One region of the Pseudarthrobacter sp. LMD1-1-1.1 genome, then DNA from elsewhere that is predicted to be linked to it. Evidence: riboswitches for the same ligand, from Rfam matches in the RefSeq annotation. Region 1 holds a riboswitch; the other holds the start of a gene.
The links. A riboswitch is a leader RNA that binds a small molecule or an ion and turns the genes downstream of it on or off. The one in region 1 is predicted to bind glycine.
Positions count from the first base shown of each region.

Region 2: it holds a riboswitch for glycine, as region 1 does, so the genes downstream of both, gcvP (aminomethyl-transferring glycine dehydrogenase) here and gcvP (aminomethyl-transferring glycine dehydrogenase) in region 1, are expected to answer to the same signal.

Region 1 is NZ_JBEGHP010000012.1:688,552-704,199, reverse strand. Features, by position in the region: gene cycA (D-serine/D-alanine/glycine transporter) at 1-1,085, opposite strand, end outside; glycine riboswitch at 1,240-1,337, opposite strand; glycine riboswitch at 1,650-1,749, shown strand; gene gcvP (aminomethyl-transferring glycine dehydrogenase) at 1,902-4,754, shown strand; gene gcvT (glycine cleavage system aminomethyltransferase GcvT) at 4,764-5,876, shown strand; gene gcvH (glycine cleavage system protein GcvH) at 5,924-6,307, shown strand; gene glyA (serine hydroxymethyltransferase) at 6,304-7,635, shown strand; gene MRBLMD1_RS08825 (L-serine ammonia-lyase) at 7,945-9,384, shown strand; gene lipA (lipoyl synthase) at 9,430-10,443, shown strand; gene MRBLMD1_RS08815 (glycoside hydrolase family 65 protein) at 10,570-12,915, opposite strand; gene MRBLMD1_RS08810 (HAD family hydrolase) at 13,053-13,790, opposite strand; gene MRBLMD1_RS08805 (alpha/beta hydrolase) at 13,993-14,610, opposite strand; gene MRBLMD1_RS08800 (DUF6458 family protein) at 14,784-15,041, shown strand; gene MRBLMD1_RS08795 (DeoR/GlpR family DNA-binding transcription regulator) at 15,307-15,648, shown strand, end outside.
Region 2 is NZ_JBEGHP010000027.1:22,718-38,365, forward strand. Features, by position in the region: gene araA (L-arabinose isomerase) at 1-1,378, shown strand, start outside; gene MRBLMD1_RS21160 (LacI family DNA-binding transcriptional regulator) at 1,418-2,449, shown strand; gene MRBLMD1_RS21165 (hypothetical protein) at 2,526-2,729, shown strand; gene MRBLMD1_RS21170 (DUF4193 domain-containing protein) at 2,822-3,124, shown strand; gene MRBLMD1_RS21175 (AMIN-like domain-containing (lipo)protein) at 3,312-3,863, shown strand; gene MRBLMD1_RS21180 (APC family permease) at 3,935-5,491, opposite strand; gene MRBLMD1_RS21185 (Dps family protein) at 5,713-6,192, shown strand; gene MRBLMD1_RS21190 (MFS transporter) at 6,276-7,832, opposite strand; gene MRBLMD1_RS21195 (TetR/AcrR family transcriptional regulator) at 7,916-8,452, shown strand; glycine riboswitch at 8,544-8,641, shown strand; gene gcvP (aminomethyl-transferring glycine dehydrogenase) at 8,834-11,680, shown strand; gene gcvT (glycine cleavage system aminomethyltransferase GcvT) at 11,693-12,841, shown strand; gene MRBLMD1_RS21210 (L-serine ammonia-lyase) at 13,181-14,620, shown strand; gene MRBLMD1_RS21215 (TspO/MBR family protein) at 14,670-15,215, opposite strand; gene MRBLMD1_RS21220 (lipid II:glycine glycyltransferase FemX) at 15,337-15,648, shown strand, end outside.

The sequences.
Region 1 (15,648 bases):
TGGCCCGCGTACATGAGGACGACGCCGGACAGCAGCAGCACGCAGGAGAGGAACAGTGCGTTCTGGGGCACCTTGCGCCGGGACAGTTTGCCAAAGACGTCGGGGGCGTCGCCTTCCTGGGCAAGGCCGAAGACCATGCGGGAGGTCGAGTAGATGCCCGAGTTCGCGGAGGACATCGCGGAGCTCAGCACCACGAGGTTGACCACGGTGGCCGCGGCGCCCAGGCCTGCCAGGGAGAACATGGCGATGAAGGGGCTGTGGCCGGCCCTGAACTCGGTCCAGGGGGTGACGGCCATCAGGATGATGAGGGCGCCAACGTAGAACAGGAGCACGCGGATGGGGATGGAGTTGATGGCCTTGGGCAGGTTCCGCTCCGGGTTCTTGGCCTCGGCCGCCGTGGTGCCCACCAGCTCGATGCCCACGAAGGCGAAGACGGCGATCTGGAAGCCGGCCACGAAGCCCATGAACTCGTTCGGGAAGAATCCGCCGTGGCTCCACAGGTTGGTGAAGGTGGCAGGGCCTGCGTCGGACTGGAAACCGGTGAAGATCATGAACAGGCCAACGATGATCAGTGCGGCAATGGCAACGATCTTGATGAGTGCGAACCAGAACTCCGTCTCGCCGAACGCCTTCACCGTGGTGAGGTTCAGCAGGAGCAGGATGGCCACGGTGGCCAGGCCGGGAATCCACAGGGGCACCCCGGGCCACAGTTCACGGGAGTAGCCGGCGATGGCGATGACATCGGCGATGCCGGTGATGACCCAGCAGAACCAGTAGGTCCAGCCCGTAAAGAAGCCGGCCCACGGACCCAGCAGGTCGGCGGCAAAGTCGCTGAAGGACTTGTAGTTGAGGTTGCTGAGCAGCAGTTCACCCATGGCACGCATGACGAAGAACAGCATGAAGCCGATGATCATGTACACGAAGATCACTGATGGGCCGGCCGCCGAGATGGTCTTGCCGGAGCCCATGAACAGGCCGGTGCCGATTGCACCGCCGATGGCGATCAGTTGGATGTGGCGGTTGCTGAGCTGCCGCTCCAGGTGCGGGGCTCCGCCGCCGGGGGACGTCGGGGAATGGGTCGTCATTGAGGAACTCCATCGTTCGAGCGGCACCCGGGGTGTCGCAAAGATTGGATTTCCTCCCCGCTCTGTCTGGGACCTGAGAGTTTCCACATGCCGAAATGGGCGTGCTTGCACCGTCGGTGAGCCAGGACAGGGCCCGGCTGCTTTCCAGAGTTGCCTCATCGCGGCGGTACGTGGGCCTGAGAGTTTCCTGGGGAGGGTTTGCTCCTACGGCGCCTGCTGAACGTACCGGCAGGGCTCTCCCGCCGCAGGTCAAAAGCGTTTGCTTGGTAATCAGTGTTCAGTTGTCAGAGGGCATCCATGCCAGGCGCAATAATGCGCAGAATGGACAGTGGGGCCTCCGGTGATCCCGGCCGGCGAACGGAGCGCCCAGCGTCTTTGGGCCAGTTCCGCTGTCCGGCCGGATCACGGGGTTCAGTGTGGCGTCCGTCACGAACAAAAGTCAAGCCCGGCGTTACGCCATCCACGTAACGCCCTTGAGCCCCAATTCATGACGGACTGATTTGCTCCCCGCTTCGCTTTGCCTGTAACCTGTGAGCCGAATCACCCACATTTCAATAAGCCTTTCGAGCTGTGGCGGGAGAGTTCTCCCGGCCATCACCGGGCAGGCGCCGTAGGAGCAAATCCTCCCCAGGAATCTCTCAGGCCCATGTACCGTCACGGCGAGGCGACTCTGGAAAGCAGTGCTGCTCCGGCAGCACTCACCGACGGTGCAAGCAGGCCCTGATGGGTTTGCGGAATCTCTCAGGTCCAATACAGAGCGGGGAGGGACCCGATCCATGCCGTGCCACCCGTGGCCGGCCAAACCTGGAGTTCCTCATGACGATTCAATCCCTTCCGTCTGCCTTTGCAGACCGGCATATCGGTGCACGCCGCCAGGCTGACGTGGACACCATGCTCAAGGCCGTTGGCTACGACAGCGTTGATGGACTGGTGGACATCGCCGTTCCCAACTCAATCCGCCAGTCCAAGCCCCTTGCGCTCAAAGACGCGCTGAGCGAGGTTGAGGTCCTTGCGGAGCTGCGCAGGCTCGCCGCCAAGAACAAGACGGCCGTGCAGATGATCGGCCAGGGCTACTACGACACCATCACGCCCGCCGTCATCCGCCGGAATGTCCTGGAGGCCCCGGCCTGGTACACCGCCTACACCCCGTACCAGCCCGAGATTTCCCAGGGCCGGCTTGAGGCGCTGCTGAACTTCCAGACCATGGTTCAGGACCTGGTGGGCCTGCCCATCGCCAACGCCTCCCTGCTCGATGAAGCCACGGCTGTTGCCGAAGCTGTCCTCATGATGCGACGCGCCAACAAGAACAAGGACGCCCGCGACGGCAAGACCGTCCTGGACGCAGACGTCCTGCCGCAGACCATCGCCATCGTCAAGGGCCGCGCCGAGGCGCTCGGCTTCGAGGTTGAGGTCGCCGACCTGTCCAAGGGACTCCCTGAAGGCGCGATCAACGGGATCGTGCTCCAGCAGCCCGGCGTCTCCGGCCGCGTCTTCAACCACGCCGGCGTCATTGCCGAGGCCAAGGAGCGCGGCGCGCTGGTCACGGTCGCCGCTGACCTGCTGGCATTGACCCTGATCACCCCTCCGGGCGAACAGGGTGCCGACATCGCCGTCGGCTCCACCCAGCGCTTCGGTGTCCCGCTGTTCTTCGGCGGCCCGCACGCCGCCTACATGGCCGTGGCCAAGGGCCTGGAGCGTTCCATGCCGGGCCGCCTGGTGGGCGTATCCAAGGACGACGCCGGCCTCCCGGCGTACCGCCTGGCGCTGCAGACCCGCGAGCAGCACATCCGCCGCGAAAAGGCGACATCCAACATCTGCACCGCGCAGGCCCTGCTGGCCATCGTCTCCTCCTTCTACGCCGTTTACCACGGCCCCGACGGGCTGAAGGCCATCGCCGAGCGCGTCCACAACAACGCCCGCGCCCTCGCCACCACGCTCCAGATCGCAGGCCGGGAACTGGCCGCCGAGGCGTTCTTCGATACGGTCACGGTCTCCGTCCCGGGCAAGGCCGCCAAGGTCATCACCGCTGCTGAAGCACGCGGCATCAACCTGCGCCACATCGACGCCGACACCATCGGCGTGTCCGTGGATGAAACCACGACGCCGGAAATCCTGTCCGCGATCGCCGTCGCCTTTGGAGCCGGCCCGGTAGTGGACGCTGAGGGCTTCGACCTGCCCGCAGAGGTGCTCCGCACCTCCGAGTACATGCAGCACCCGGTGTTCAACACCCACCGGTCCGAAACCCAGCTGCTGCGCTACATCCGCAGGCTGTCCGACCGGGACCTCGCACTGGACCGCACCATGATCCCGCTGGGCTCGTGCACCATGAAGCTGAACGCCACCGCCGAGATGGAGGCCATCTCCTGGCCGGAGTTCGCCTCCATCCACCCCTTCGCCCCGGACTCCCAGACCGAAGGCTGGCGTGAACTGATCAGCGGCCTGGAAGCCGACCTTGCGGAAATCACCGGCTACGACCAGGTGTCGCTGCAGCCGAACGCCGGTTCCCAGGGCGAGCTCGCCGGCCTGCTGGCCATCCGCGGCTACCACCGCGCCAACGGCGATACCCAGCGCAACGTGTGCCTGATCCCCGCTTCCGCCCACGGCACCAACGCCGCCTCTGCTGTCCTGGCCGGCATGAAGGTCGTCGTCGTTGCCACGGCCGCGGACGGCACGATCGACCACGAGGACCTGTACGCGAAAATCGAGGCGAACAAGGACGTCCTCTCGGCGATCATGATCACCTACCCGTCCACCCACGGCGTGTACGACGCGGACGTGACCGAGATCTGCGAGGCTGTGCACGCTGCCGGTGGCCAGGTCTACGTTGACGGTGCCAACCTGAACGCCCTGGTGGGACTGGCCCAGCCCGGCAAGTTCGGCGGCGACGTCTCCCACCTGAACCTGCACAAGACCTTCTGCATCCCGCACGGCGGCGGCGGACCCGGCGTCGGACCTGTTGCGGCCAAGGCCCATCTGGCGCCGTTCATGCCCGGCGACGCCAACAAGGCAGCGCATGAGGAAGGCCACGGCGTGGCCATCAGCGCCTCGAACTTCGGTTCCGCCGGTGTCCTGCCGATCTCCTGGGCGTACGTGAAGCTCATGGGTGGCGAGGGCCTGACCGAGGCCACCAAGGCAGCCCTGCTCGCAGCGAACTATGTTGCCGTGCGCCTGAACGAGTACTTCCCGGTGCTGTACACCGGTGAAGGCGGGCTCGTGGCGCACGAATGCATCCTGGACCTGCGCGACCTGACCGCCAGGACCGGCGTCACGGCCGAGGATGTGGCCAAGCGCCTCATCGACTTCGGCTTCCACGCCCCGACCCTGGCGTTCCCGGTGGCAGGCACCTTGATGGTGGAGCCCACGGAGTCCGAGGACCTGGCCGAGATCGACCGCTTCATCGAGGCCATGATCACTATCCGCAAGGAAATCGACCAGGTGGCCAACGGCGACTTCTCTGTCCAGGACTCCCCGCTGCGCAACGCACCCCACACCGCGTCCGCCGTCGTGAACTCCGAATGGACCCGCCAGTACAGCCGCGAGCAGGCCGTCTTCCCCGTCCACCACCTCAAGCAGGACAAGTACTTCCCGCCGGTGGGCCGGATCGACGGCGCCGCCGGAGACCGGAACCTCATCTGCTCCTGCCCGCCGCTCGAAGAGTTCGAAAACTAAGGATCCCCCATGACTGAGAACTACACGGCTCTTTACGAAGAGCACAAGAAGCTGGGCGCCTCCTTCACCGACTTCGGTGGCTGGCAGATGCCGCTCAAGTACAGCTCCGAACTGGCCGAGCACCACGCCGTCCGCAACGCCGCCGGCCTGTTCGACCTCTCCCACATGGGCGAAGTATGGGTCACCGGGCCCCAGGCCGGTGCCTTCCTTGACTACGCCTTGGTGGGCAAACTGTCCGCCATCGCGGACGGCAAGGCCAAGTACTCGCTGATCTGCAATGAAGACGGCGGCATCATCGACGACCTCATCACGTACCGTTTCGGCGATGAGAAGTACCTGGTGGTTCCCAACGCCGGCAACGCCCCCACCGTGGCGGCCGCCCTCGCCGAACGCGCTGTCGCCTTCGACGTGACGGTGGAGGACGCTTCGGCGGCAACCTCGCTCGTCGCAGTCCAGGGACCCAAGGCCGAGGCCATCCTGCTCAAGCTCACGGACGAGTCCCAGCATGCCTTGGTCACCGACCTGAAGTACTACGCGTTCAACGAAGTCACCGTGGCCGGCCACGATGTCATCCTGGCCCGCACCGGCTACACCGGTGAAGACGGCTTTGAACTCTTCCTCCCGAACGAAGGCGCCGCTTCCCTGTGGGAGTCCGTGGCCCAGGCCGGGGAAGAGTTCGGCATTGTCCCCTGCGGCCTCGCATCCCGCGATTCGCTTCGCCTTGAAGCGGGCATGCCGCTGTACGGCAACGAGCTCTCGCTGGAGCGCTCGCCGTTCGACGCCGGCCTTGGCCCCGTAGTTGCCCTCAAGTCCAAGGAAGGCGACTTCGTGGGACGGGCCGCACTCGAGGCAGCCAAGGAAGCCGGCCCCAAGCGCAAACTCGTTGGCCTGAAAGGGCACGGCCGCCGTGCCGGCCGTGGCGGCTACCCCGTCCTGAAAGACGGAAACGTGGTGGGCGAGGTGACCTCGGGCCAGCCGAGCCCCACCCTTGGCTACCCCGTGGCACTGGCCTACGTCGACGTCGAGCACGCTGAGCTGGGCACCGCACTGGACGTGGACCTGCGCGGCAAGGCCGAGCCCTTCGAAGTCGTCGCACTGCCCTTTTACAAGCGCCAAAAATAGCACCGGCGCTCCCGCATTTTTGAACCCCAAACTTAAGGAAACACACCATGGCTAAAGTTGCCGCTGAACTGAAGTACTCCGCCGAACACGAATGGATCGCCGCCGACGGCTCCGGCCCGTCCGTGGTGGGCGTGTCCGCCGTTGCCGCCGAGGCGCTGGGCGACATCGTCTACGTGGACCTGCCCGAGGTTGGCGCCACGGTGACCGCAGGCGAGACCTGTGGCGAGATCGAGTCCACCAAGTCCGTCTCCGACCTGTACTCCCCCGTGACGGGCGAGGTCACGGAAGTCAACGACGACGTCGTCAGCGACCCCGCCGTGATCAACAACGACCCCTACGGCGCCGGCTGGCTCTTCAAGGTCACCGTCACCGAAGAGGGCCCGCTGCTGTCCGCACAGGAATACGCCGAAGCAAACGGCGGCGAACTGTGAGCGGCGCTTCATCCGCCGCGGGCACCGTGGCCTTTGAACAGGTGGTCTCCCCCAGCCTGAACGCAGACCTCGCTGCCCTGGACCCCGAGATTGCAGCAAAGATCGACGACGAACTGGGCCGCCAGCGCGACGGCCTGGAAATGATCGCTTCCGAGAACCACACAGCCGCAGCGGTCATGCAGGCGCAGGGCTCGGTGCTGACCAATAAGTACGCCGAGGGCTACCCGGGCAAGCGGTACTACGGTGGCTGCGAGCACGTGGACGTCATCGAGCAGCTGGCCATCGACCGGGTCAAGGCCCTGTTCGGCGCCGGGTTCGCCAACGTCCAGCCGCACTCCGGCGCCCAGGCCAACGCCTCGGTGATGCACGCGCTCATCAAGCCCGGCGACACCATCATGGGACTGAACCTGGCCCACGGCGGCCACCTGACCCACGGCATGCGGATCAACTTCTCCGGCAAGCTCTACAACGTGGTCCCGTACCAGGTCCGCGAAGACACCCACACCATCGACATGGCAGAGGTGGAGCGGCTGGCCCAGGAGCACAAGCCGCAGCTCATCGTGGCCGGCTGGTCAGCCTACGCGCGCCAGCTGGACTTCGCCGAGTTCCGCCGCATCGCCGATTCCGTGGGCGCCTACCTCATGGTGGACATGGCACACTTCGCCGGGCTGGTGGCCGCCGGCCTGCACCCCTCGCCGGTCCCGCACGCCCACGTGGTCACCTCCACCACGCACAAGACCCTCGCCGGCCCGCGCGGCGGCATCATCCTCTCCAACGACCCCGACGTCGCGAAAAAGATCAACTCCGCCGTCTTCCCGGGCCAGCAGGGCGGGCCGCTGGAGCACGTCATCGCCGGCAAGGCCGTGGCTTTCAAGATCGCGGCGTCCGAGGAATTCAAGGAGCGGCAGGAGCGCGTCCTGGCCGGCGCCCGCATCCTGGCCGAACGCCTGGTCCAGCCGGACGTCACCGCCAGGGGCATCAGCGTGGTGTCCGGCGGCACCGACGTGCACCTGGTCCTCGTTGACCTGCGCAACTGCGAACTCGACGGCCAGCAGGCCGAAGACCGCCTGGCCGCGATCGACATCACCGTCAACCGCAACGCGGTCCCGTTCGACCCGCGTCCGCCAATGGTCACGTCCGGCCTGCGCATCGGCACCCCGGCCCTGGCCACCCGTGGCTTCGGCGAGGACGCCTTCCGCGAGGTTGCGGACATCATCGCCGAGGCATTGATTGCCAACGCCGGCGCGGACCTTTCCGGGCTGCGTCACCGCGTCGAGGCACTCGCCGCAGCCCACCCGCTCTACCCGGGCGTCGCACCACTGTCCTGATCTCCGGTTGCTACCGGGACCGGCGGACCGGACATTTTCACGCCTGCGTTGGGCCCACGCCGTCAGGGTTCCCTGGCCGAGCTTGCGAGGCTAGGGAGACGGTGGGGAGCAGGCTTTCGAAAAGTCCGGCTCCGCCGGCCCCTCGTGCGCATGTCTCCTGGTGACGTGCCCGCGGAGTGGGTGGGGCATCCGGCAGCGTGCGTCTAAGGGAGCGTCACGTCCGCTCAGCGGGCGTCTTCGCGACCGAGCACGCAGAGGATGTCCTGCCCGCTCCATCCCGACCACTTGTATTAGTTAGGAACCACGCACATGGCTGTTGGTGTCTTTGACCTCTTTTCGATCGGTATTGGCCCTTCGTCTTCTCATACTGTGGGGCCGATGCGGGCTGCTGCTGTGTTTGCTGAGGAGTTGAAGGCCTCGGGGAAGCTGGCGGACGTGGCGTCGCTGCGGGTGGATTTGTATGGGTCGTTGGCGGCGACGGGGCACGGGCATGGGACGATGACGGCGATCCTGTTGGGGTTGGAGGGGTTCCATCCGGAACTGATCCTGCCCGAAGAGGTGGAGGAGCGGCTGGCTTCAGTCGCGGAGACCGGGATCCTGAACCTGGCCGGTGCGGTTGCGCTGCCCTACGGGGTGGGCGACATGGTGTTGCGGCCGTTGACGGTGCTGCCGCGGCACACGAACGGGATGACGTTCACCGTTACCGACGCGGCCGGGGATGTGGTGCATGCGGCGACGTTCTTCTCGGTCGGTGGCGGGTTCATCGTCCGCGAGGGTGAAGAGGACGCCGCGCAGCAGGAACTGGACGCGTCCAAAGAGGAGCTGCCGCTGCCGTTCCGGACCGCGGCAGAACTGCTGGAGCACTGCGCGGTGACCGGGCTGGGCATCGCGGACGTGATGTTCGTGAACGAGAAGGCCTCCCGGTCCGAGGAGCAGATCCGGGCCGGGCTGGGGCATATCTGGTCGGTGATGGAGAACTGCGTGGCCACCTCGCTCAAGCGTGAAGGGGTGCTGCCGGGCGGGTTGAAGGTCCGCCGCCGCGCCCCGGACTGGTACGAGCGGTTGAAGAAGGAAACCGCCCGCCCCGAAGACACCGACCAGGACGGCCAGGACGGGCAGGACCACTATGACCCGAGGTATTGGCAGGAGTGGGTTAACTTGGTGGCGTTGGCGGTGAACGAGGAAAACGCCTCCGGCGGGAGGGTGGTCACCGCCCCCACGAACGGGGCGGCCGGGATCATCCCGGCGGTGCTGTTCTACGCCCTGCACTTCGCCCCGGGCATGGACCAGGCCACCCAGGCCGACCGCGACGATGTGGTGGTGCGGTTCCTGCTCGCCGCCGGCGCCGTCGGGGTGCTCTACAAGGAACAGGCCTCGATCTCCGGGGCCGAGGTGGGCTGCCAGGGCGAGGTCGGCTCCGCGTCCTCGATGGCCGCCGCGGGCCTGGCCGAGGTCATGGGCGGCACCCCGGCCCAGGTGGAGAACGCCGCGGAAATCGCGATGGAACACAACCTCGGCCTGACGTGTGACCCGATCGGCGGGCTGGTCCAGGTCCCCTGCATCGAACGGAACGCGATCGCCGCCGCGAAAGCGATCAACGCCGCGAAAATGGCGCTCTGGGGCGACGGCACCCACCGCGTCTCCCTCGACGAAGTCATCATCACCATGCGCGAAACCGGCAAAGACATGTCCGACAAATACAAAGAAACCGCCATGGGCGGCCTCGCCGTCAACGTCGTCGAATGCTGACACCGGCATACTCCGATTCCCCAAGAAGACAAAGGAAACACGATCATGACCCTGGCACCTGAAGGCCGGAAGATGCTGCGGATCGAGCAGCGCAACGCTGCGGTCCCGGTGGAGCGCAAGCCGGAGTGGATCAAGGCCAAGGTCCAGATGGGCCCGGAGTTCGTCGGGCTGAAGAACCTGGTCAAAAAAGAAGGCCTGCACACCGTCTGCGAAGAGGCCGGCTGCCCCAACATCTTCGAATGCTGGGAAGACAAGGAAGCCACCTTCCTGATCGGCGGCTCCGAATGCACCCGCCGCTGCGACTTCTGCCAGATCGACACCGGCAAACCCTCCCCCGTGGACATGTTCGAACCCACCAAGGTGGCCCGCTCCGTGCAGTCCATGCAGCTGCGCTACGCCACCGTCACCGGCGTGGCCCGCGACGACCTCGAAGACGAAGGCGTCTGGCTCTACGCCGAAACCGTCCGCAAAATCCACGAACTGAACCCCGGCACCGGCGTGGAACTGCTCATCCCCGACTTCTCCGGCAACCCCGACCACATCAAGGCGATCTGCGACTCCGCCCCCGAAGTCTTCGCGCACAACGTCGAAACCGTGCCCCGGATCTTCAAAAGGATCCGCCCCGCGTTCCGCTACGAACGCTCCCTGGATGTCATCACCCAGGGCCGAAACCTGGGCATGGTCACCAAGTCCAACCTCATCCTGGGCATGGGCGAAACCCGCGAAGAAATCAGCGAAGCCCTCCGCGACCTCCACCAGGCCGGCTGCGACCTGATCACCATCACCCAGTACCTGCGCCCCTCCGAACGGCACCTGCCCGTGGACCGCTGGGTCAAACCCCAGGAATTCGTGGACCTCCAGCACGAAGCCGAAGAAATCGGCTTCCTCGGCGTCATGTCCGGCCCCCTGGTCCGCTCCTCCTACCGCGCCGGCCGCCTCTGGGCCACCGCCATGCGCAAAAAAGGCCGCGACATCCCCGCCGAACTCGCCCACATCGCCGAAGGCATCCAGGACTCCGGCACCACCCGCCAGGAAGCCGCCACCCTCCTCGCCGGTTAGGCCACTGCGCTCCGGCCTGGTGCTGTTTTGGGGGGCACCAGGCCGGAAGACAACAGGAGACTGGGGAGGCCGGCAAGGGAAGCCGCCGGGCCTCCCCCGGCGCGTCCGCCCAGCCCGGCAACCCGCTCAGCTGTTGCCGCGCACCACCGGGATGCTCGCCGTCGGCAATCCGCTGGGGAACACCGTGGGTTCCGGTTCCGCGACCGGTTCCAGTGGAACCCGCACCGGCTCGTTGCCCACCGTCAGCCGCTGGCCACGGACGTCAACTTCCAGCGGACCGCCGTCCTGGACCGTCAGCGTGATAAAGCCGGCGGCGAGCTGGACCAGCAGCAGGCGGCCCCTGATCTTCAGGTGGAAGGTCAGCCCCTCCCACTCCGCGGGCAGGCGGGGATCGAAGTACGGGACCGGGCCTTGGTCGCGCATGCCGGCGAAACCGCACACCAGCGAACTCCAGACTCCGCCGGTGGAGGCGATGTGCACGCCGTCGATCGTGTTGCCGTGCGTGTTGTCAAGGTCAATGAAGGCGGCATTGGTGAAGTGGTCCAGGGCCTCCCTCGAATAGCCCACCTCGGCCGCCATGATCCCCTGGACGCAGGCGGACAGCGTGGAATCGCCGGTGGTGATGGGATCGTAGAAGTCGAAGGCCCGCTGCTTCTCCTCAGCAGTGAAGTCCTGCCACTGCAGGAACATGGCCAGGACGGTATCGGCCTGCTTCAGGACCTGGTGCCGGTAGATGACCAGCGGGTGGAAGTGCAGCAGCAGCGGATACTTGGACCGCGGCGTGGTCCAGTCCCAGGCCTCCAGGGTCATGAAGTCGTTGTCCTGGGAGTGGACCTGCATCCGGTCATCGAAGGGCAGCTGCATGCGGTTGGCGGCAGCCTCCCACAGCTGGCGCTCCTCGTGGGTGATGCCTGCGTGCCCAAGCGCGGCGGCGGCACGCAGGTTGAAGCGGGCCATCACGTTCGTGTACAGGTTGTCATTCACCACTGCCGTGTACTCATCAGGGCCGGTGACGCCGTGGATGTGGAAGAGCCCGTCCTTGCCAAAGAAGCCCAGGGAGATCCACATCCGGGCCGTCTCGATCAGCAGTTCAGCGCCCATGCCATCCCGGAATCCGGCATCCCCGGTTGCCCAAAGGTACCTGTTGGTGGCGAAGGCAATCGCGGCGGCGATATGGAACTGTGCGGTACCGGCCGCGTAATAGGCGCTGGCCTCGAGCCCGTTGATGGTGCGCCACGGGAAGAGGGCGCCGTCCACGCTCAGCTCCTTCGCCCGGATCCTGGCCTCGGGAAGCATGCCGTGGCGGAACTCGAGGACCTGCCGGGCGCCGTCGGGGTTGGTGTAGGTAAGGTACGGCAGCAGGTACACCTCCTGGTCCCAGAAGTAGTGCCCCTCGTAGCCCGAGCCCGTCACGCCCTTGGCGGGAATGCCCGCAACATCGGCACGCGCCGTGGCCTGGGCCAGCTGGAACAGGTTCCAGCGGATGGCCTGCTGCAACCCGGGCCGGCCGCCCTCAACCACGATGTCCGAGGTGGCCCAGTAACCGCGGTAGTGGGCCATGCTTTCGGCAAAAATGCTGTCCACCGGGCGGAGTGCCTCTTCAGCCACTGCGGCCGCATCCACGTCCGGGTCCTGGACGGTGGGGCCGGCCGCGTAGCTGACGGTCTTTTCCAGCCGGAACGGGTCACCGGCGTCCACTGCAAGGACGTACCGGACGGTGCTGTCGTCCTGGTCCACCACCGTTTCGAACGGCTGGTGGCCGGCGGAGGTCCAGTGGTCCACCGCGATCCCCACCCGCTGCTTGGACTCGGCTGCCTCCCAGGACAACCGCAGCGAGCCGTCGCCGCCGTCCAGCCGCACGGGGAGCAGCACCCGCCCGGCGTGCCGTCCCGCCCGGCGGGGATCGTGGACGGAGTGGTCTTCCACCGGCTGGTCCTGGCGGTTGATCACCGCGGAGGTGACGTCCAGGGAGATTTGCCGGTCCGCATCCACCTCCAGGGAAATGCCCAGGCAGCCGCGGGACTCGTAGCCCACCGCCCGCCGTTCCGTGGTGGTCACGGTGGCGCCGGAGCGGCACTGCCAGGTGATGCGGCACTCGTAGATCCCGGTGGAGAAGTCGACGCTCCGGCGGTAGTCCAGGACCTCTGATTCGGCAAGGCTGAGGTTTTCGCCGTCCACCACCACGGTGAAGTTGTTGGCGTCCGGGATGTAGAGGATTCGCTGGCCCGTCCGGGCGAAGCCAAAGGCGTTTTCGGCGTGCTTGATGTCCCAGATTTCGTGCAGGCCGTTGATGAAGCTGCCTGGCAGCTCTGCGTCGGCCGCCGCCCAATGGGCACCCCTGATGCCCAGATGGCCGTTGCCCAGGGCGAACAGGGCCTCCAGGGTTCCGGCGCCATCGGTTCCGTAGCGCGTTTCGACGAGCTGCCAGGGGGTATCGGGGAACCGTTCGCGGTCCGCGGAGATCAATGCCATGGTCGGGGTCCTTTTGGCCTTGCTGTGGTGCCGGACTGGCCGGCACGGAATATTCGGGGGAAGGGCAATACTCGGATGGGTGCTGCCGGGGAGCAGCAGGGTTGCCCGGGGCAGGCAACGGGGTTTGAGGCCTGGGTTTAGGGGACGAGTTCCTGGAGGTCGTTGACCACCAGGGTGGCTCCGGCGTCCAGGAGCGTCTGCCGCCCGGCGCCACGGTCCACGCCGATCACGGAGTGGAACGATCCCGCGTGTCCGGCCTGAACCCCTGACACAGCGTCCTCGACCACCACGCACTCCGGACTGGAGAGGTCCAGGAGTTTGGCCGCGTATTCGTAGGTGGCCGGGCTTGGTTTTCCGGGCAGGCCCTGTTCCGCGGCCACCACACCGTCCACCACCACGGGGAAATAGTGGCTGAGTCCGGCGGCTTTCAGGACGGCAGGGGCATTGCGGGAGGAAGAGACGACGGCGACCTTGAGTCCGCGTTCCAGGGCGGCTTCGAGGAAGCGGACCGAGCCTTGGAACGGTTCGACGCCGGCGCTGACGATGTCATTGAAGATCGCGTTCTTCCGGTTGCCCAGGCCCTGGACGGTTTCGTGGGCAGGGTCGTCATCCAGCGGGCCTTCCGGGAGCGTGATCCCCCGCGAAGCCAGGAAGTCGCGCACACCGTCAAAGCGGGGCTTGCCGTCGATGTGGTCGAAGTAGTCGCTTTCCCGGTACCCGGGGACCTCCGGATGCGAGGCCAGGTAGCCATCGAACAGTTCCTGCCAGGCGCGCTCGTGCACGGTGGCGGTGGGCGTCAGAACGCCGTCCAGGTCAAAGAGGATTGCTGCGGCGCCGGTCCAGCCGGCGGTCCCAGCTGCAGTTTCGAGTGTCATCGGCAGTGCGGTGTCCTTTCGGTTCGTGGACAGCCGGCCCTGCCGGGACAGCCTGAAGGAGGATACTGCTGCGCCTCATGCACGCAGCATCACTTCCTTGTCCGCCCACTGCAGGACCGATCATGGCCGTAGACGAGTGTAAGCGCTTGCAAATTTCGCTGGCAACTGTTTTTTCGTACCCACCGATGGGGCAGCTACACAGTCAGCGCAGCACGTAGTGGCGCAGGAAGGCGCTGACGTCCACCATCTCGGTCTTGGACATCGCGTGCCCCATTCCCGGGTACGTCCGGGCCGTCAGCAGCGTGTTCTCTTCCAGCCACTCCGCGGTGTAGGCAACGGCGTCCTCGTTGATCACCAGGTCCGCCTTGTCCCGCCCCCAGAAAAAGGGCGGCCTGACGTCAAAGGAGTCCGTCACCGAGAGGAGCTCGTTGTTGAGCACAAAGCCGGACAGTCCCACAACGGCCTTGTAGTCATCCGGGTGCAGCCGCAGGAGCGTACTGGCCATGGCCATGCCCTGCGAGTAACCCATCAGGGTGACGCTGCTGTGCTGGTCCCTGACGGAACTGATCCAGGCCCGCACCGAGTTGGCGGCGGAGATGACATCCGCGAAGTCGTTCGCCAGGAAGTAGTCGAGCAGGAACCAGCCCCAGTGGTCCCCGATGGGCATCGGAGCCCGCAGGGCGGCAAACGTGAACTCGGGAGGCAGGTACTCGAAGAGGCGCACCATCCGGGACTCGTCCGTACCGTAACCGTGCATCATCACCAGCAGGGGGGTGCCTGCGCGCTGGTCCTCCGGCTTGGACCACACAACTGTTTCCACTGGTCAAGCCTAACTACGGAAGCACGACGCCCCGCCCGGATCATTGAATCCGCAATCACCGGGAGGTAGCGTGACGCTTGATAGACAGCAGGCTTGGCTTTTGGCAGTGTACGCACCACCCTCCCGTATCGCCCTACCAGCGCCGCGCAGCCCGCGGCCAAAAGGAGCAAGTCATGAGAATCGGATCGTCAATCTTCCTCATCGCCCTCGGCGCCATCCTTGCCTGGGCCGTGGCGCCCGGACTCATCCCGTTCGTGGACCAGCAATTGGTGGGCTACATCCTCATGGCGGTAGGCGTAATCGGGCTGATCGCCTCACTCATCCTCGCTTCCCCGGGCCGCAGCCGCCGGGTCAGCGAGTCCCGCTCGGTCATCGATCCCACCACCGGCGAGCGCATCACCCGCCACGAAAGCCGGGACGGCGGCATCTAGCCGGGCCACCACCGGGGACGGGATCCGGGCCACCACCGATGAACCCGAAAAGCCGGGCTGGACCACCACGTGTCCAGCCCGGCTTTTTCGCGCCTGCGCCCGGGCCTGAAAAGCTGGATCTTGTTTCATGTTGATTTCCATTGACAAACCAACAGAAGCAAAGATAAAGTCAAGTAACTCAACATCAATGTGATGCCAGTCACGCAGGACCGGGAAGACGGCCAGGCGTACAAACTCACAGCAGGACCTACGCAACGGAGGGTATGTGTTCGCCGAAGAGCGCCAGCAGCAGATTGCCGAGCTTGTAGCCGGCAGCGGCCGGGTCAGCGTGACGCTGCTGGCTGAGCGCTTCCGCATCACCACCGAGACGGTGCGCAGGGACCTTGCAGCCCTCGAAAACGCCGGCACGGTCCGCCGTGTCCATGGCGGCGCCGTTGCGGCAGACCGCTTCAGCACCACCGAGGAAAGCGTCACTGAACGGGCCATCCAGCGGCCGGACCAAAAGATCCGGATCGCCGAAGCCGCCCTTGCCCTGATCCCCCGGAACTCGCCCGCCAGCGTCCTGATGGACGGAGGCACCACCACCGAAGTGCTTGCCGACATGCTG
Region 2 (15,648 bases), on a different contig from region 1:
GGTTCCCGTGCGGATCGTGTGGAAGCCGGTCCTGACCGACTCCGATGCCATCCGGCGCACCGCCCTGGAGGCAAACTCGGATGACTCGGTCATCGGAGTGACGGCCTGGATGCACACCTTCAGCCCGGCCAAGATGTGGATCCAGGGCCTGGACCTGCTGCGCAAGCCCCTGCTGCACCTGCATACGCAGGCCAACCGCGACCTGCCATGGGCGGACATCGACTTCGACTTCATGAACCTGAACCAGGCCGCCCACGGCGACCGCGAATTCGGCTACATCCAGTCCCGCCTGGGCATCGCCCGGAAGACCGTCGTCGGGCACGTCTCCAACCCCGAGGTAGCCCGCCAGGTGGGCTCCTGGCAGCGCGCCGCCGCCGGCTGGGCCGCCGTCCGGAGCCTGAAGCTCACCCGCTTCGGCGACAACATGCGCAACGTCGCCGTGACCGAAGGCGACAAGACCGAGGCCGAGCTGCGCTTCGGCGTCGCGGTCAACACCTGGTCCGTCAACGAGCTCGCGGACGCCGTCCACGGTGCTGCAGAGTCCGACGTCGACGCCCTGGTGGCCGAGTATGAGGACCTTTACGACGTGGTGCCGGAGCTCCGCGCAGGCGCGGCCCGGCACGAATCGCTGCGGTATGGCGCCCGGATCGAACTGGGCCTGCGCAGCTTCCTGGAAGGCAATGGCTCCGCCGCCTTCACCACGTCCTTCGAGGACCTCGGTGCCCTCCGCCAGCTGCCGGGCCTGGCCGTGCAGCGGCTCATGGCCGCCGGGTACGGGTTCGGCGCCGAGGGCGACTGGAAGACCGCCATCCTGGTCCGCGCCGCCAAGGTGATGGGCGCCGGCCTGCCCGGCGGCGCATCCCTCATGGAGGACTACACGTACCACCTGGAACCCGGCTCCGAAAAGATCCTGGGCGCCCACATGCTCGAGGTTTGCCCCTCCCTCACGGCAGCAAAGCCGCGGCTGGAAATCCACCCCCTGGGTATCGGCGGCAAGGAAGACCCTGTCCGGTTGGTGTTCGACGCCGACGCCTCGCCGGGCGTCGTCGTCGCCCTGTCCGACATGCGGGACCGTTTCCGCCTGGTGGCCAACGCCGTCGACGTCGTTCCCCTGGACCAGCCGCTGCCCAACCTCCCCGTGGCCCGCGCCCTGTGGGAGCCGAAGCCGGACTTCGCCACCTCGGCCGCCGCCTGGCTGACCGCCGGCGCCGCCCACCACACCGTGCTCTCCACCCAGGTGGGCATGGACGTCTTCGAGAACTTCGCCGAAATCGCCAAAACCGAACTGCTCACCATCGACGAAGGCACCACCATCCGCCAGTTCAAGAAGGACCTGAACTGGAACGCCGCCTACTACAAACTGGCCGGCGGGATCTGACCCAGTGGCACGGCTGAGGTGCCGGCCCCGGCGGCTGCCATGGAGCGGAACCCCGTGACGGACGGCAGGCCACCCCGGCTGCCAACGCTCGAGGACGTGGCGGAACTGGCCGGGGTTTCGCACCAGACCGTGTCACGGGTGGTCAACAGCCACCCCAATGTCAGCTCCGGCACGCGCGGCAAGGTGGAAGCGGCGATTGCCGCACTCGGCTACCGCCGCAACACCGCCGCGCGGAGCCTGGTCACCCGGCGCTCGCAGACCATCGGCGTCCTGGGCAGCGAGCTCTCGCAGTACGGCCCTGCCAACACCCTGCTGGGAGTGGAACGTGCTGCACGGGACGCAGGATACTTCGTCAGCGTCGCGGCGCTGCGGGAGGTCAACCGGGACGCGATCCTGGACGCCGTCCGGCACTTCCTGGACCAGTCGGTGGACGGAATAGTAGTGATCGTCCCGCACCTGGAGACGCTGGCCGCCCTGGCGGAACTGCCCATTGGAGTGCCGGTGGTGGCCGTCGGTCCCAACGGAAATGACTCCGTAGGCGGGGTCAAGGTGGACCAGCGCCGCGGCGCGGAACTGGCAGTGGAACACCTCATCGGGCAGGGGCACGTCCGGATCGGACACGTCGCGGGGCCACAGGACTGGATCGACGCCGTAGCCCGCGCCGAGGGCTGGCGGGGAGCCCTGGTCTCCGCCGGGCTCGAGGCAGACCTGATCATCGAGGGCGACTGGAGCGCGGGCAGCGGATACGGGATCGGCAGGCGGCTGGCAGCCGGCCGCAGGGCCACGGCTCTCTTCGTCGGCAACGACCAGATGGCCCTCGGGGTCCTGCGTGCCCTAAATGAGGCAGGCATCAAGGTGCCCGGGGACGTATCCGTGGTGGGCTTCGACGACCAGCCCGAAGCCGGCTATTTCAGTCCCCCGCTGACGGTGGTCCGGCAGGACTTTGAAGAACTGGGCCGGCGGTGCATGGACATGATGCTCACTGCGTTCGATGGCACGGGCGGCCCGCGGACCCTTGTTGTGGAGCCCGAGCTCATCCTGCGCAGCAGCACGGCCCCGCCGGTGCGGTAACGCCGGGGCCGCGGAATTAATCCGGAGGAGACGGCGGCGAAACGTGGCCACAACAATAGCTGCGTAGGTTTCAGGCATGACGCCTACCCTGTTCGTCCGGCTCCGCGGCTGGCTGCTGGACACCCTCACTTTCGACTCCGAAACGGACGCCGCCGGCGCCATGGCTGACGCCACCCGGTGGGGCTGGCTGCCGGCCTTGAGCGGGGTGTCCGTCGGAGCCGGCCACGCCCGCTCGGTGCACGCAGCAACAACGGCAGAAACCGGCCCAATGTCTGGTTAAGCACACTATTGCGCCAGTAGCGGGATAATGCCCTAAACTGCTTCACTGAGGTGCCTGAAATGGCGCTGCGCAGCAACGAAAGTGAACATGCTATGGCTACCGATTACGATGCTCCACGCAAGCAGGAAGAAGAGTCGCCGGCCGACTCTCTCGAGGCCCTCCAGGCATCACGGAGCGGCAACGCGCAGACCGCGGTTATCGATGTCGACGAGAACGACACCGCTGAAGGTATCGACCTGCCCGGCGCCGACCTGTCCAACGAGGAACTGACCGTCATTGTGGTTCCCGAGCAGTCTGACGAGTTCACCTGCTCGTCGTGCTTCCTGGTCCGCCACCGGTCGCAGGTTGCCCGCGAAAAGGACGGCCTGAAGTACTGCCGCGACTGCGAAGGCTAAATCTCCATCCTGGTTTCCCGGCGCCGGCCACCTCACACGAGGTGGCCGGCGCTTCTTTGTCCTGTGCTGCTCTGGTCCGGCTGCTTGGCCCGGTGCCGCCGTCGTTACCAAAATGACCCCTCGTTTCCGCCCTCGAACGCTCCTACGCTGGAAGCATCCAATGGCTCTCATTTTGGATGGCACTGCAATGAAAAAGTTCTTCATCTGGCTCGCAGCCGTCCTGCTGGCTGCAGGCCTGGGCCTGGTGGTTCCGGGCGCCGCCTCGGCAACCACGTCGTACTGCGGACTCACGTGGGGTTCGCTGATGAAGTCGGACGGCGCCATGGGCGGCGCACCCGTGACCAATGTCCGGACCGGGCAGCACTATTGCTTTGACCGGCTGGTGGTTGACCTAAGCGGCGCGCCGGCCCCCGGCTACACGGTCCGCTACGTCCCCCAGATCATCCAGGACGGCTCGGGAGCAGTGGTGCCAACGCGGGGCGGCGCCCGGCTGCAGGTCGTCGTCAATGCGCCGGCCTATGACAACAACGGCCAGCCCACCTACACCCCTGCCGACAAGGCTGAGCTCTCCAACGTTTCGGGCTACCAGACCTTCCGCCAGGTGGTTTGGGCCGGAAGCTTCGAGGGCCAGACCACCATCGGGCTCGGCGTCCGTGCCCGGCTGCCGTTCCGGGTGTTCACCCTCGACGGCCCGGGCTCCGGCTCACGCCTGGTGGTCGACGTGGCGCACTACTGGTGAGCCATCCGGCGTCGTCAACACAAAAGGTGCCGTGCCCCTGGCGGGGGCACGGCACCTTTCTGGGCTGGCGGCTATTCCGGAACGACGAGCGCAGGGGTGTCCTGCTTAAGGGTTTCGCCGCGGAAGAAGCCCGGGTGAGTGCGGGACATGACCAGCATGGCCACGGCGCCCAGGGCCAGGATGCCGACGCCCAGGATGAACACCAGGCCCACGCCGAACACCTCGGAACCGCTGCCGAACTCCGGTGCCAGGCTGTCCACGGCGGTCTGGACAAACACCACGAACAGGCCCACGCCGCCCACCACCGGGCATACCAGCCGCAGCACGAAGTGGCGCACGCTGTTGAACAGGCTGTGGCGGAAGTACCAGGTGCAGGCCAGGGCGGTGAGGCCGTAGTAGAAGCAGATCATGAGGCCCAGGGCCAGGATGGTGTCGTTCAGGACGTTCTCGCTGACCACGTGCATCACTGCGTAGAACCCCGCTGACATCACGCCGGCGGCGATGGTGGCGAAGCCCGGCGTGGCGAACTTCCTGCTCATTCTGCTGAAGGGTTCCGGCAGTGCGCCGTAGTGGGCCATGGCCAGCAGGCTGCGCGACGGCGACATGAAGGTTGACTGCAGGGACGCAGCGGAGCTGGAGAGCACGGCGAGGGACATCAGGATGGCGAACGGGCCCATGATGGGGGAGGCCAGTGCGGTGAAGATGTTTTCGTGGTTTTCAGCGTTGTTCAGGCCGTTGCCGGTATCACCGACGCCGGCAAACATCATGGTGGCGATGCTGACCAGCAGGTAGATGGCCAGGACGATGACGGCGGTCAGGGTGCCTGCCACGCCGGCGGTCTTCTTGCCGTTGGCCGTTTCCTCGTTCACGGTGAGGCAGACGTCCCAGCCCCAGTACACGAAGATCGACAGGGAGATGCCGGCGGCAATCTGACCGAACGTCTCGATCTTGGTGACATCGAACCACTCCCAGCTGAACGGGATGGCCGTTTCCGAGGTGGACCAGTTGGCAAAGGCCATCACGACGAACAGGCCCAGCACCAGCAACTGGAAGCCCACCAGGCTGTACTGCACCAGCTTGGTGGTGTGCAGGCCGCGGTAGCTGACCCAGACGGCCAGCGCCACGAAGACGAAGCAGGTAATGACGTTCAGGGCTTTGTTGTCCGCCAGGTCCGCCAGTTCGGGGGAGCCGGTGAGCTGTGACAGGAAGAGGTAGAAGAAGTCGACGGCGACGCCCGCCAGGTTGGACAGCACGATGATGTTTGCTGCCAGCAGGCCCCAGCCGCCCATCCAGCCCACCCACGGGCCAAAGGCCTTGGTGACCCAGGTGAAGGTGGTGCCGCTGTCCGGAGAGTCGGCGTTGAGTTCCCGGTAGGCCAGCGAGACCAGGATCATGGGGATGAACCCGATGAGGAAGATGACGGGCAGCTGGAGGCCGGCTTCATTGACGGTGGGTCCCAGTGCGCTGGTGAGGGTGTAGGCGGGGGCGATGGTTGAAATGCCCAGCACGACGACGGCCAGGAGCCCGAGCTGGCCGCCCTTGAGTCCTTTGGCACTGACGCCGTCCGCGGAGGGGGCGTGGGCGTGCGGACCGGGTTTGGCAGTACTGGTGCGGATTGTCTCTGTCATGGCACCACTTTCTGGAAGGCTGTGAGACGGAGGTCACTATATGAATGGCGTTCATTTAGTATGGGGGTGGCGGGCGTGTGATGCAAGACGCAATATGAATCACGTTCGTTTATGACTGGTTTTCGAAATTAGTAAGCCCACTGAGAAATTGTCTTTAGCCCTGCCGCCGCGCCGTCCACGGCTGGTAGCGTCTGCCGTACTGGACCAATTGAGGAGGACGCATGAAAGCTTCACCGACACTGACCAACAACCTGCAGGCCGTCCTGGCGGACCTGATCGAGCTCCACATCCAGGGCAAGCAGGCGCACTGGAACATCGTGGGCACCAACTTCCGCGACCTCCACCTGCAGCTCGATGAGATCGTCGACGCCGCCCGCCAGTTCGCCGACGACACCGCCGAGCGCATGCGTGCCCTGCACGCGCTTCCGGACGGCCGCAGCTCCACCGTGGCCGGGACCACCAGCCTGGCCCAGTTCCCTGACGGGCTCATCAGCACCGGGGATGCCATTGAGCTAATTGTCGCCGCCATGGAAGCTGCCGTTGGCACCATGCGCAAGGTCCACGACGAAGTGGATGAGGAAGACCCCACCTCCGCGGACCTCCTGCACGAGTTCATCGCCAGGCTGGAGCAGTTCGCCTGGATGGTGCAGGCCGAGAAGATGAAGCCCACCGCCAAGGTCACGGCCCCCGACTCCAAGTAGCGGACATCCGTCAGGGCGTCCTGCGCCGGGGTTGCCCCGGCGCAGGACGCTTTTTTGCCCCGGACAGCACTGCCGTTGTACTGCTAGGCCGCTTTGGGAACTTTCCGAAGCACGACGGCGGCGAGCACTGCCGCCGTCGCCATCAGTGCCAGCCCAATTGCGGCCGTGATGTGCACGCCGGAATCGAACGCGGCGGCCGCGGCATCCCGGACTGCCCCCGCGACTGATTCCGGCAGCAGGCCGGCCGCCTCCACCGCGCCGGCCAGCGTTTCCCCGGCGTTGTGCAGTGAGGCTCCGGGCAGCATGGCCTCCAGCCCTGCCGGCAGCCGGAGGTTCTGCTGGTAGGACGCGGTCAGGATGGAGCCCAGCACGGCAGTCCCCAGCAGCGAGCCCACCTCGTAGCCCGTCTCGGAAATCGCCGCCGCAGCGCCTGATTTCGCCGGCGGGGCCGAGCCGAGGATGAGGTCGTTCGAGATGGTTTCCGCCGTGCCGACGCCCAGCGCCAGGACCAGCAGTGCTGCCAGCAGCAGGGAAGGCCCGCCGTCGTGGTTTCCGAAGGCCACCATGCTGTAGCCGACGGCGCTGAAGGACAGGCCCGCGGCCACTACGTACCCCGGGCGGACCTTCCGGACCAGCGGGACTACCACCAGGCCTGCCGCCACTGTGGCTGCCAGGGCCGGAAGCATGGCAATGCCTGCCGCGGACGGCGTCATCCCCTCCAGGAGTTGGAGGTGCTGGGCAAGGAAAAGGATGAATCCGTTGAAGGAAAACAGGGCCAGGATGTTGGCGCTGATGGCCATGCTGAACACCCTGTTCCGGAACAGCGACATGTCCAGCAGGGGGTATTCCAGGCGTTGCTGGCGGCGCACGAACACGATCCCCATGACCACGCCGAAGGCGATGCTGCCCAGCCCGGCCGTGCCCGGGCCTTCGGTGGCTACTGACTTGATGCCGTACACCACGGGCACCATGACCAGCATGGAGAGCAGGACGCTTGGGATATCCACCCTGCCCGGCGCGGGATCCTTTGATTCCGGAATGAAGGCCGGCCCCAGAGCCAGCAGGGGCAGCATGAGCGGCACGGCCACCAGGAAGACGGCGCCCCACCAGAAGTGCTCCACCAGCCATCCACCCAGGATGGGGCCCAGGGCGGCGCCGCCGGAGAATCCGGCCGCCCAGATGGCCACTGCAAGCCGCCGGCGGTTGGGTTCCGGGAATATATTGCGGATCAGCGACAGGGTGGACGGCATCAGCATGGCGCCGAAGAACCCGAGCGCCGCGCGGCCGGCGATCAGCCACTCCGGGGTGGGCGCGAAGGCTGTGGCGGCGGACAGTCCGGCGAAGCCCAGGCTGCCGATGACCAGCAGCCGCCGCCGCCCAATCCGGTCGCCGAGGCTTCCCATTGACACCAGCAGCCCGGCCAGGACCAGCGGATAGGAGTCCACGATCCACAGCAGCTGCAGGCCGGTCGGTTCCAGGGCGCGTGCGATGGCGGGCAGGGCAAACGTCAGGGCCGTGTTGTCCACTGCCACCAGCAGCACGGGAAACATCAGCAGCCCCAGCGCAAGCCAATCCCGCCACGGAGGCCGCGCGGCGGTGCTGTCCCGTTGGGTGGGGGCCGGGCTGATGGAAGTCGTCATGCAATAACTGTACCGTCTGGACGGTACAGTTTGAAAACGCGGGCATTCCTTCTTCCCTGCCGGTGAAGGGCATGATGGAAGGCATGCCCCGAAAGCCTGTAGCCCGTGATGCGGTCCTTGACGCCTTCGAGTCCCTGCTGATCGACGTGGGGGAGCGCGCTGCAACCCTCGACGCCGTAGCCCGGAAGGCCGGGGTGTCCAAAGGTGGCCTCCTCTATCACTTTCCCAACAAGGAAGCGCTCATCTCCGTGCTGCTTGACCGCCTGGAAGGCCTGGCCAAGGCGGACGCCGACGCGATGGCTTCGGCCAGCGAAGGTGCTGCCGCGTATTTCATCCGCTCCTCCGTCTGGGCGGATACTCCGCTTGACCGGGTCATCGTGGCTGCCACGCGGCTTGCCGAGGTGGCACATGAAGAGACCCGCCGCCGGTTCGCCGCCATCCAGCAGCGGTGGCTGGACGAGATCGCAGCAGATGTGGGGCACGGCCTGGCCAAGGCTGTCCTGTATATGGGTGACGGGTTGTACTTCAATGCCATGCTTTCCGTGGGCCCGGCGCCGGAAGGCGGAGCGGCCGCTGATGTGGAGGAACTCCTGGCTGCTTTGGAACGGCTCCGCAGGTAGTTTTCCATTTGCCGGGAGGGCTTGTGGCGTAGGACAATGGAGAGTTGTGAGGGCTGTCACCGGCCGTCAGCATCAACAAATGAATAGCCTTTGATCTGCGGCGGGAGAGTTCTGCCGGAAGTACAGGCAGGCGCCGTAGGAGCAAATCCTCCCCAGGAATCTCGCAGGCCCCTGTACCGCCGCGGCGAGGCACCTCTGGAAAGCAGCAGGCAGTTGTCCGGCCTCCCTTGGGGGAAGCGAGACGGCTGTTGTGCTCACCGACGGTGCAAGCGGGTCCTGCCCAGGCAGGCAACGCGGAAACTCTCAGGTCCAATACAGAGCGGGGAGGGACCCGAATAGCTGTGGCGTACCCTGCGCCGCCTGAATAAATGGAGTTCCTTCGTGTCGGTTACCCCAGCCTCCACCACCTTCGTAGACCGCCACATTGGTGCACGCCGCCAGGACGACGTCGACGCCATGCTCAAAGCCGTTGGTTACGGCACGGTCGATTCCCTGGTGGACACCGCCGTACCCAAAGTCATCCGCCAGGAAACAGCCCTCCGCCTGCAGGATGCCCTCAGCGAAGTTGAAGTCCTTGCGGAACTGCGCAGGCTCGCCGCCAAGAACAAGACCGCCGTGCAACTGATCGGCCAGGGCTACTACGACACCATCACCCCTGCTGTCATCCGCCGGAACATCCTCGAGGCCCCGGCCTGGTACACCGCCTACACCCCGTACCAGCCCGAGATTTCCCAGGGCCGGCTCGAGGCACTGCTGAATTTCCAGACCATGGTCCAGGACCTGGTGGGCCTGCCGATCGCCAACGCCTCGCTGCTGGATGAAGCCACCGCCGTGGCCGAGGCCGTGCTGCTGATGCGCCGCTCCAACAAGACCAAGCCTGCAGCGGACGGCAAGACTGTCCTGGACATCGACGTGCTGCCGCAGACCATCGCCATCGTCAAGGGCCGCGCCGAGGCGCTCGGCTTCGAAGTTGAGGTCGCCGACCTGTCCAACGGCCTGCCCGACGGCGACATCAACGGCATCGTGCTCCAGCAGCCCGGTGCCTCCGGGCGGGTCTGGGACCAGTCCGCCACTATTGCGGCGGCGAAGGAGCGCGGCGCACTGGTCACCGTGGCCGCTGACCTGCTTGCACTGACCCTGATCACTCCTCCGGGCGAGCAGGGCGCCGACATCGCCGTCGGCTCCACGCAGCGCTTCGGGGTGCCGTTGTTCTTCGGCGGCCCGCACGCCGCATACATGGCGGTCCGCAAGGGCCTGGAGCGGTCGCTGCCCGGCCGCCTGGTGGGTGTGTCAAAGGACGACGCAGGGGTTCCCGCGTACCGCCTGGCGCTGCAGACCCGCGAGCAGCACATCCGCCGCGAAAAGGCCACGTCCAACATCTGCACCGCGCAGGCCCTGCTGGCCATCGTTTCCTCGATGTACGCCGTCTACCACGGCCCCGACGGGCTGAAGGCGATTGCGGAAACGACGCACGGCCACGCCCGGGTGCTGGCGGCCTCGCTGGCGGCTGCCGGTGTGGAGGTGCTGCACACGAGCTTCTTCGACACCCTTACCGTCCGCGTCCCCGGACGCGCTGCCGCGCTTGTCGCCGATGCCGAAGCGCGCGGCATCAACCTGCGTTCCATCGACGCCGATACCGTGGGCATCTCGCTCGATGAAACCACGACGGCGGCCATCGTCGCCGACGTCGCGGACGTCTTTGGGGCCTCCGTTGCCGCGGCTGAAGGCTTCGGACTGGAGGCCGCCGTCGGACGTTCCTCCGACTACCTGCAGCACCCGGTGTTCAACACGCACCGGTCCGAAACCCAGCTGCTGCGCTACATCCGGAAGCTGTCGGACCGGGACCTGGCGCTGGACCGCACCATGATCCCGCTGGGCTCGTGCACCATGAAGCTGAACGCCACCGCCGAGATGGAAGCCATCTCCTGGCCGGAATTCGCCTCCATCCACCCCTTCGCCCCGGACTCCCAGACCGAAGGCTGGCGTGAACTGATTGCCGACCTGGAGGCGGACCTGACCGCGATCACCGGGTACGACCAGGTGTCCATCCAGCCCAATGCCGGATCCCAGGGCGAGCTCGCCGGCCTGCTGGCCATCCGCGGCTACCACCACTCCCGCGGCGAAGAGCAGCGCAACGTCTGCCTGATCCCCGCCTCCGCCCACGGCACCAACGCCGCCTCCGCCGTCCTGGCCGGCATGAAGGTCGTCGTCGTTGCCACGGCCGCTGACGGCACCATCAACCACGATGACCTGACGGCCAAGATCGAAGCGAACAAGGACGTCCTGTCCTGCATCATGATCACGTACCCGTCCACCCACGGCGTCTATGACGGGGACGTCCGTGAGGTCTGCGACGCCGTGCACGCGGCGGGCGGCCAGGTCTACATCGACGGCGCCAACCTGAACGCCCTGGTGGGACTGGCCCAGCCCGGCAAGTTCGGCGGCGACGTCTCCCACCTCAACCTCCACAAGACCTTCTGCATCCCCCACGGCGGCGGCGGACCCGGCGTCGGACCCGTGGCAGCCAAGGCCCACCTGGCGCCGTTCATGCCCGGCGACGCCAACAAGGCAGCGCATGAGGAAGGCCACGGGGTCGCGATCTCGGCTTCCCGCTTCGGTTCGGCCGGCGTCCTGCCGATCTCCTGGGCGTACGTGAAGCTCATGGGCGGGGAAGGGCTCACCGAGGCCACCAAGTCCGCGCTGCTGGCTGCCAATTACGTCGCAGCCCGGCTGAACGAGTACTTCCCGGTGCTCTACACCGGCGAAGGCGGCCTCGTGGCGCACGAATGCATCCTGGACCTGCGCGAACTGACCGCCAAGACCGGTGTCACGGCCGAGGATGTGGCCAAGCGCCTCATCGACTTCGGCTTCCACGCCCCCACCCTTGCGTTCCCGGTGGCAGGCACCCTGATGGTGGAGCCCACCGAGTCCGAGGACCTGGCCGAGATCGACCGCTTCATCGAAGCCATGATCACCATCCGCAAGGAAATCGACCAGGTGGCCAACGGCGACTTCGCCGTAGCGGACTCACCCCTGCGCCGCGCACCCCACACGGCAGCCGCCGTCGTCAGCTCCGACTGGGACCGTGCCTACCCGCGCGAGCAGGCCGCGTTCCCTGCCCACCACAAGCAGGACAAGTACTTCCCGCCGGTGGGCCGGATCGACGGCGCCGCCGGAGACCGGAACCTCATCTGCTCCTGCCCGCCGCTCGAAGAGTTCGAAAACTAAAGGACCGGCACCGTGACCGAGAAATACACCGCCCTTTACGACGAACATAAGAAGCTTGGCGCCTCCTTCACCGACTTCGGTGGCTGGCAGATGCCGCTCAAATACAGCTCCGAACTGGCTGAACACCATGCCGTCCGCAGCACCGCCGGCCTGTTCGACCTCTCCCACATGGGCGAAGTCTGGGTCACCGGGCCCCGGGCCGCCGCTTTCCTCGACTACGCCCTGGCGGGCAAGATCTCCGCCATGGCCGTGGGCAAGGCCAAGTACTCGCTGATCTGCAATGAGGACGGCGGCATCATCGACGACCTCATCGCCTACCGCCGTCCCGCCGCTGAAGACGGAATGGACGTCTTCCTGGTGGTGCCCAATGCGGGCAACGCCGCGGTGGTGGCGGCGGCCCTGCACGAACGGGCCGCAGGGTTCGACGTGCAGGTGGAGGACGCCTCGGCCCGGACATCGCTGATCGCAGTGCAGGGCCCCAAGGCCCAGGAACTCCTGCTTCGCCTGGTCCCGGCCGCACAGCACTCCCTGGTGACGGAGCTGAAGTACTACGCCGCCGTGGAGGTTCCGTTCCTGGTGGGCGGCGCCGGCAAGGAACTCCTACTCGCGCGTACCGGGTACACCGGTGAGGACGGGTTCGAGATCTTCGTGGACAACGCAGACGCCCCGGCACTGTGGCAGGCATTGGTCGCCATCGCCGACGACGGGGAGCTGACCCCGGCCGGCCTTGCCTCCCGCGACTCGCTTCGGCTGGAAGCGGGGATGCCGCTGTACGGCAACGAACTGTCCCTGCAGGGTGACCCGTTCGCTGCAGGCCTCGGCCCCGTCGTCGCGCTCTCCAAGGAAGGCGACTTTGTTGGCAAGGCTGCGCTGGCAGCAAAGAAGGAAGCCGGTGCCGGCACCACCTCCGGCCGCCGCCTCGTGGGGCTCAAAGGCAAAGGCCGCCGCGCCGGACGGGCACACTACCCCGTGCTCAAGGACGGCGCCCCGGTCGGGGAAGTCACCTCCGGCCAGCCCTCGCCCACCCTCGGCTACCCGATCGCCATGGCCTACGTCGACGTCGAGTACTCGGCACCCGGCACAGCCCTGGACATCGATCTCCGCGGCAAGGCAGAACCCTTCGAAGTTGTCGACCTCCCGTTCTACCGCCGCGCCGAGTAGTCCCTTGTTCCACCCCGTGGTCACCTTCGCGACGGCGGACCGGACATTTTCACGCGTGCGTTGGGCCCACGCCGTCAGGGTTCCCTGGCCGAGCTTGCGAGGCTAGGGAGACGGTGGGGAGCACGCTTTCGAAAAGTCCGGCTCCGCCGGCGCTCGTGGGCACGACGTTACCTGCTTGCCGCGTCGCCTTGGTGACGTGCTTGCGGAGTGGGCGGGCATCCGGCAGCGTGCGTCTAAGGGAGCGTCACGTCCGCGCAGCGGGCGTCTTCGCGACCGAGCACGCAGAGGATGTCCTGCCCGCTCCATCCCGACCACTTGTATTAGTTAGGAACCACGCACATGGCTGTTGGTGTCTTTGACCTCTTTTCGATCGGTATTGGGCCGTCGTCTTCGCATACGGTGGGGCCGATGCGGGCTGCTGCTGTGTTTGCTGAGGAGTTGAAGGCCTCCGGCAGGCTGGCTGAGGTCGTGTCGCTGCGGGTGGATTTGTATGGGTCGCTGGCCGCGACGGGGCATGGGCATGGGACGATGACCGCGATCCTGTTGGGGTTGGAGGGGTTCCATCCGGAACTGATCCTGCCCGAGGAGGTGGAGGAGCGGCTGGCTTCGATCGCGGAGACCGGGATCCTGAACCTGGCCGGTGCGGTGGCGCTGCCCTACGGGGTGGGCGACATGGTGTTGCGGCCGTTGACGGTGTTGCCGCGGCACACGAACGGGATGACGTTCACCGTTACCGACGCGGCCGGGGATGTGGTGCACGCGGCGACGTTCTTCTCGGTCGGTGGCGGGTTCATCGTCCGCGAGGGTGAAGAGGACGCCGCGCAGCAGGAACTGGACGCGTCCAAGGAGGTGCTGCCGCTGCCGTTCCGGACCGCGGCGGAGCTGCTGGAGCACTGCGCGGTGACCGGGCTGGGCATCGCGGACGTGATGTTCGTGAACGAGAAGGCCTCCCGGTCCGAGGAGGAGATTCGGGCCGGGCTGGGGCATATCTGGTCGGTGATGGAGAACTGCGTGGCCACCTCGCTCAAGCGCGAGGGGGTGCTGCCGGGCGGGTTGAAGGTCCGCCGCCGCGCCCCGGACTGGTACGAGCGGCTGAAGAAGGAAACCGCCCGCCCCGAAGACACCGACAATGACGACCAGGACGGGCAGGACCACTACGACCCCAGGTATTGGCAGGAGTGGGTTAACTTGGTGGCGCTGGCCGTGAACGAGGAAAACGCCTCCGGCGGGAGGGTGGTCACCGCCCCCACGAACGGGGCGGCCGGGATCATCCCGGCGGTGTTGTTCTACGCCCTGCACTTCGCCCCGGGCATGGACCAGGCCACCCAGGCCGACCGCGACGATGTGGTGGTGCGGTTCCTGCTCGCCGCCGGCGCGGTCGGGGTGCTCTACAAGGAACAGGCCTCGATCTCCGGGGCCGAGGTGGGCTGCCAGGGCGAGGTCGGGTCCGCGTCCTCGATGGCCGCCGCGGGCCTGGCCGAGGTCATGGGCGGCACCCCGGCCCAGGTGGAGAACGCCGCGGAAATCGCGATGGAACACAACCTCGGCCTGACCTGTGACCCGATCGGCGGGCTGGTCCAGGTCCCCTGCATCGAACGGAACGCGATCGCCGCCGCGAAAGCCATCAACGCCGCGAAAATGGCGCTCTGGGGCGACGGCACCCACCGCGTCTCCCTCGACGAAGTCATCATCACCATGCGCGAAACCGGCAAAGACATGTCCGACAAATACAAAGAAACCGCCATGGGCGGCCTCGCCGTCAACGTCGTCGAATGCTGACACCCCGCTGACACCTGACCGAATGGCGGGACGGGCGGTGCCCGTGCGCCTAATTGTGAGTTGCCGCCCACCAATTGAGGCTGGCAGCGAACACCAGCCATGAGATGTAGGGGAGCAGGAGCAGCCCCGCCGTCCGGCTGATCGGACCGAAATGCAGCACCGTCACCGTTACCGCAGCGACCAGGGCCACGATGATGGCCAGGCCCAGCCACAGGGCCGCCGTGCCAAGAGCCGGGTAAAGGGCGAAAAAGACCGGGGTCCAGGTGAGATTGAGGGCCAGCTGGATGGCGTAAACCACCATGGCCTGCCGTGTCCCAGCGGTGCGTTTACGCCAAACCAGCCATGCAGCGAGGGCCATTGCCGCATAAAGGATGGTCCACACCGGACCGAACACGCCATTGGGCGGGGACCAGGGGGCCTTGTCCGCGGCTGCATACCAGCCAGTGACATTGGCCGCCGATGCCAAACCGCCCAGCGCCGCCACCACCAAGGACGCCAACAGGAAACCGGCAAGCGCGGCGGACTGCACCCCGGCACTGTACGGCTTCCCGCCGCTGCCCGCGGGAGCGGTGCTCTGTTCCCCATCCGGCCTCATACCCCCACCCTTGTTGAACATCCTGAGCTCCGTCAAGGTGACGCTCCACACCCGGGCGGCCGCCGTCCCGGGCATGCCGGAGAAAAGCCGGGAGCGCCTGAGGCTTTAGACTTGAGGCTGCATGTCCGCACGCATCCAGAAGTACCGAAACCGCGCACAAACCCGATTGGACACGGCCCCCTTGCGAGAATTCACCGCACGTTTTGCCACAGCCGAGGAAATTGAAAACTGGGACAAGCACGTCACGGCCAACCCGAACGGCGGCAACATGCTGCAGTCCGCCGCCTACGCATCGGTCAAGAACGGAAGCGGCTGGAAAGTCCGGTTCCTGGTGCTGGAAGGCGGCGGGAACGCCAGCTATAACCTGGTGCTGGAGAAAAGCTTTCCCGTCCTGGGACGGCTCTGGTACCTCATCAAGGGCCCCGACCTGGCA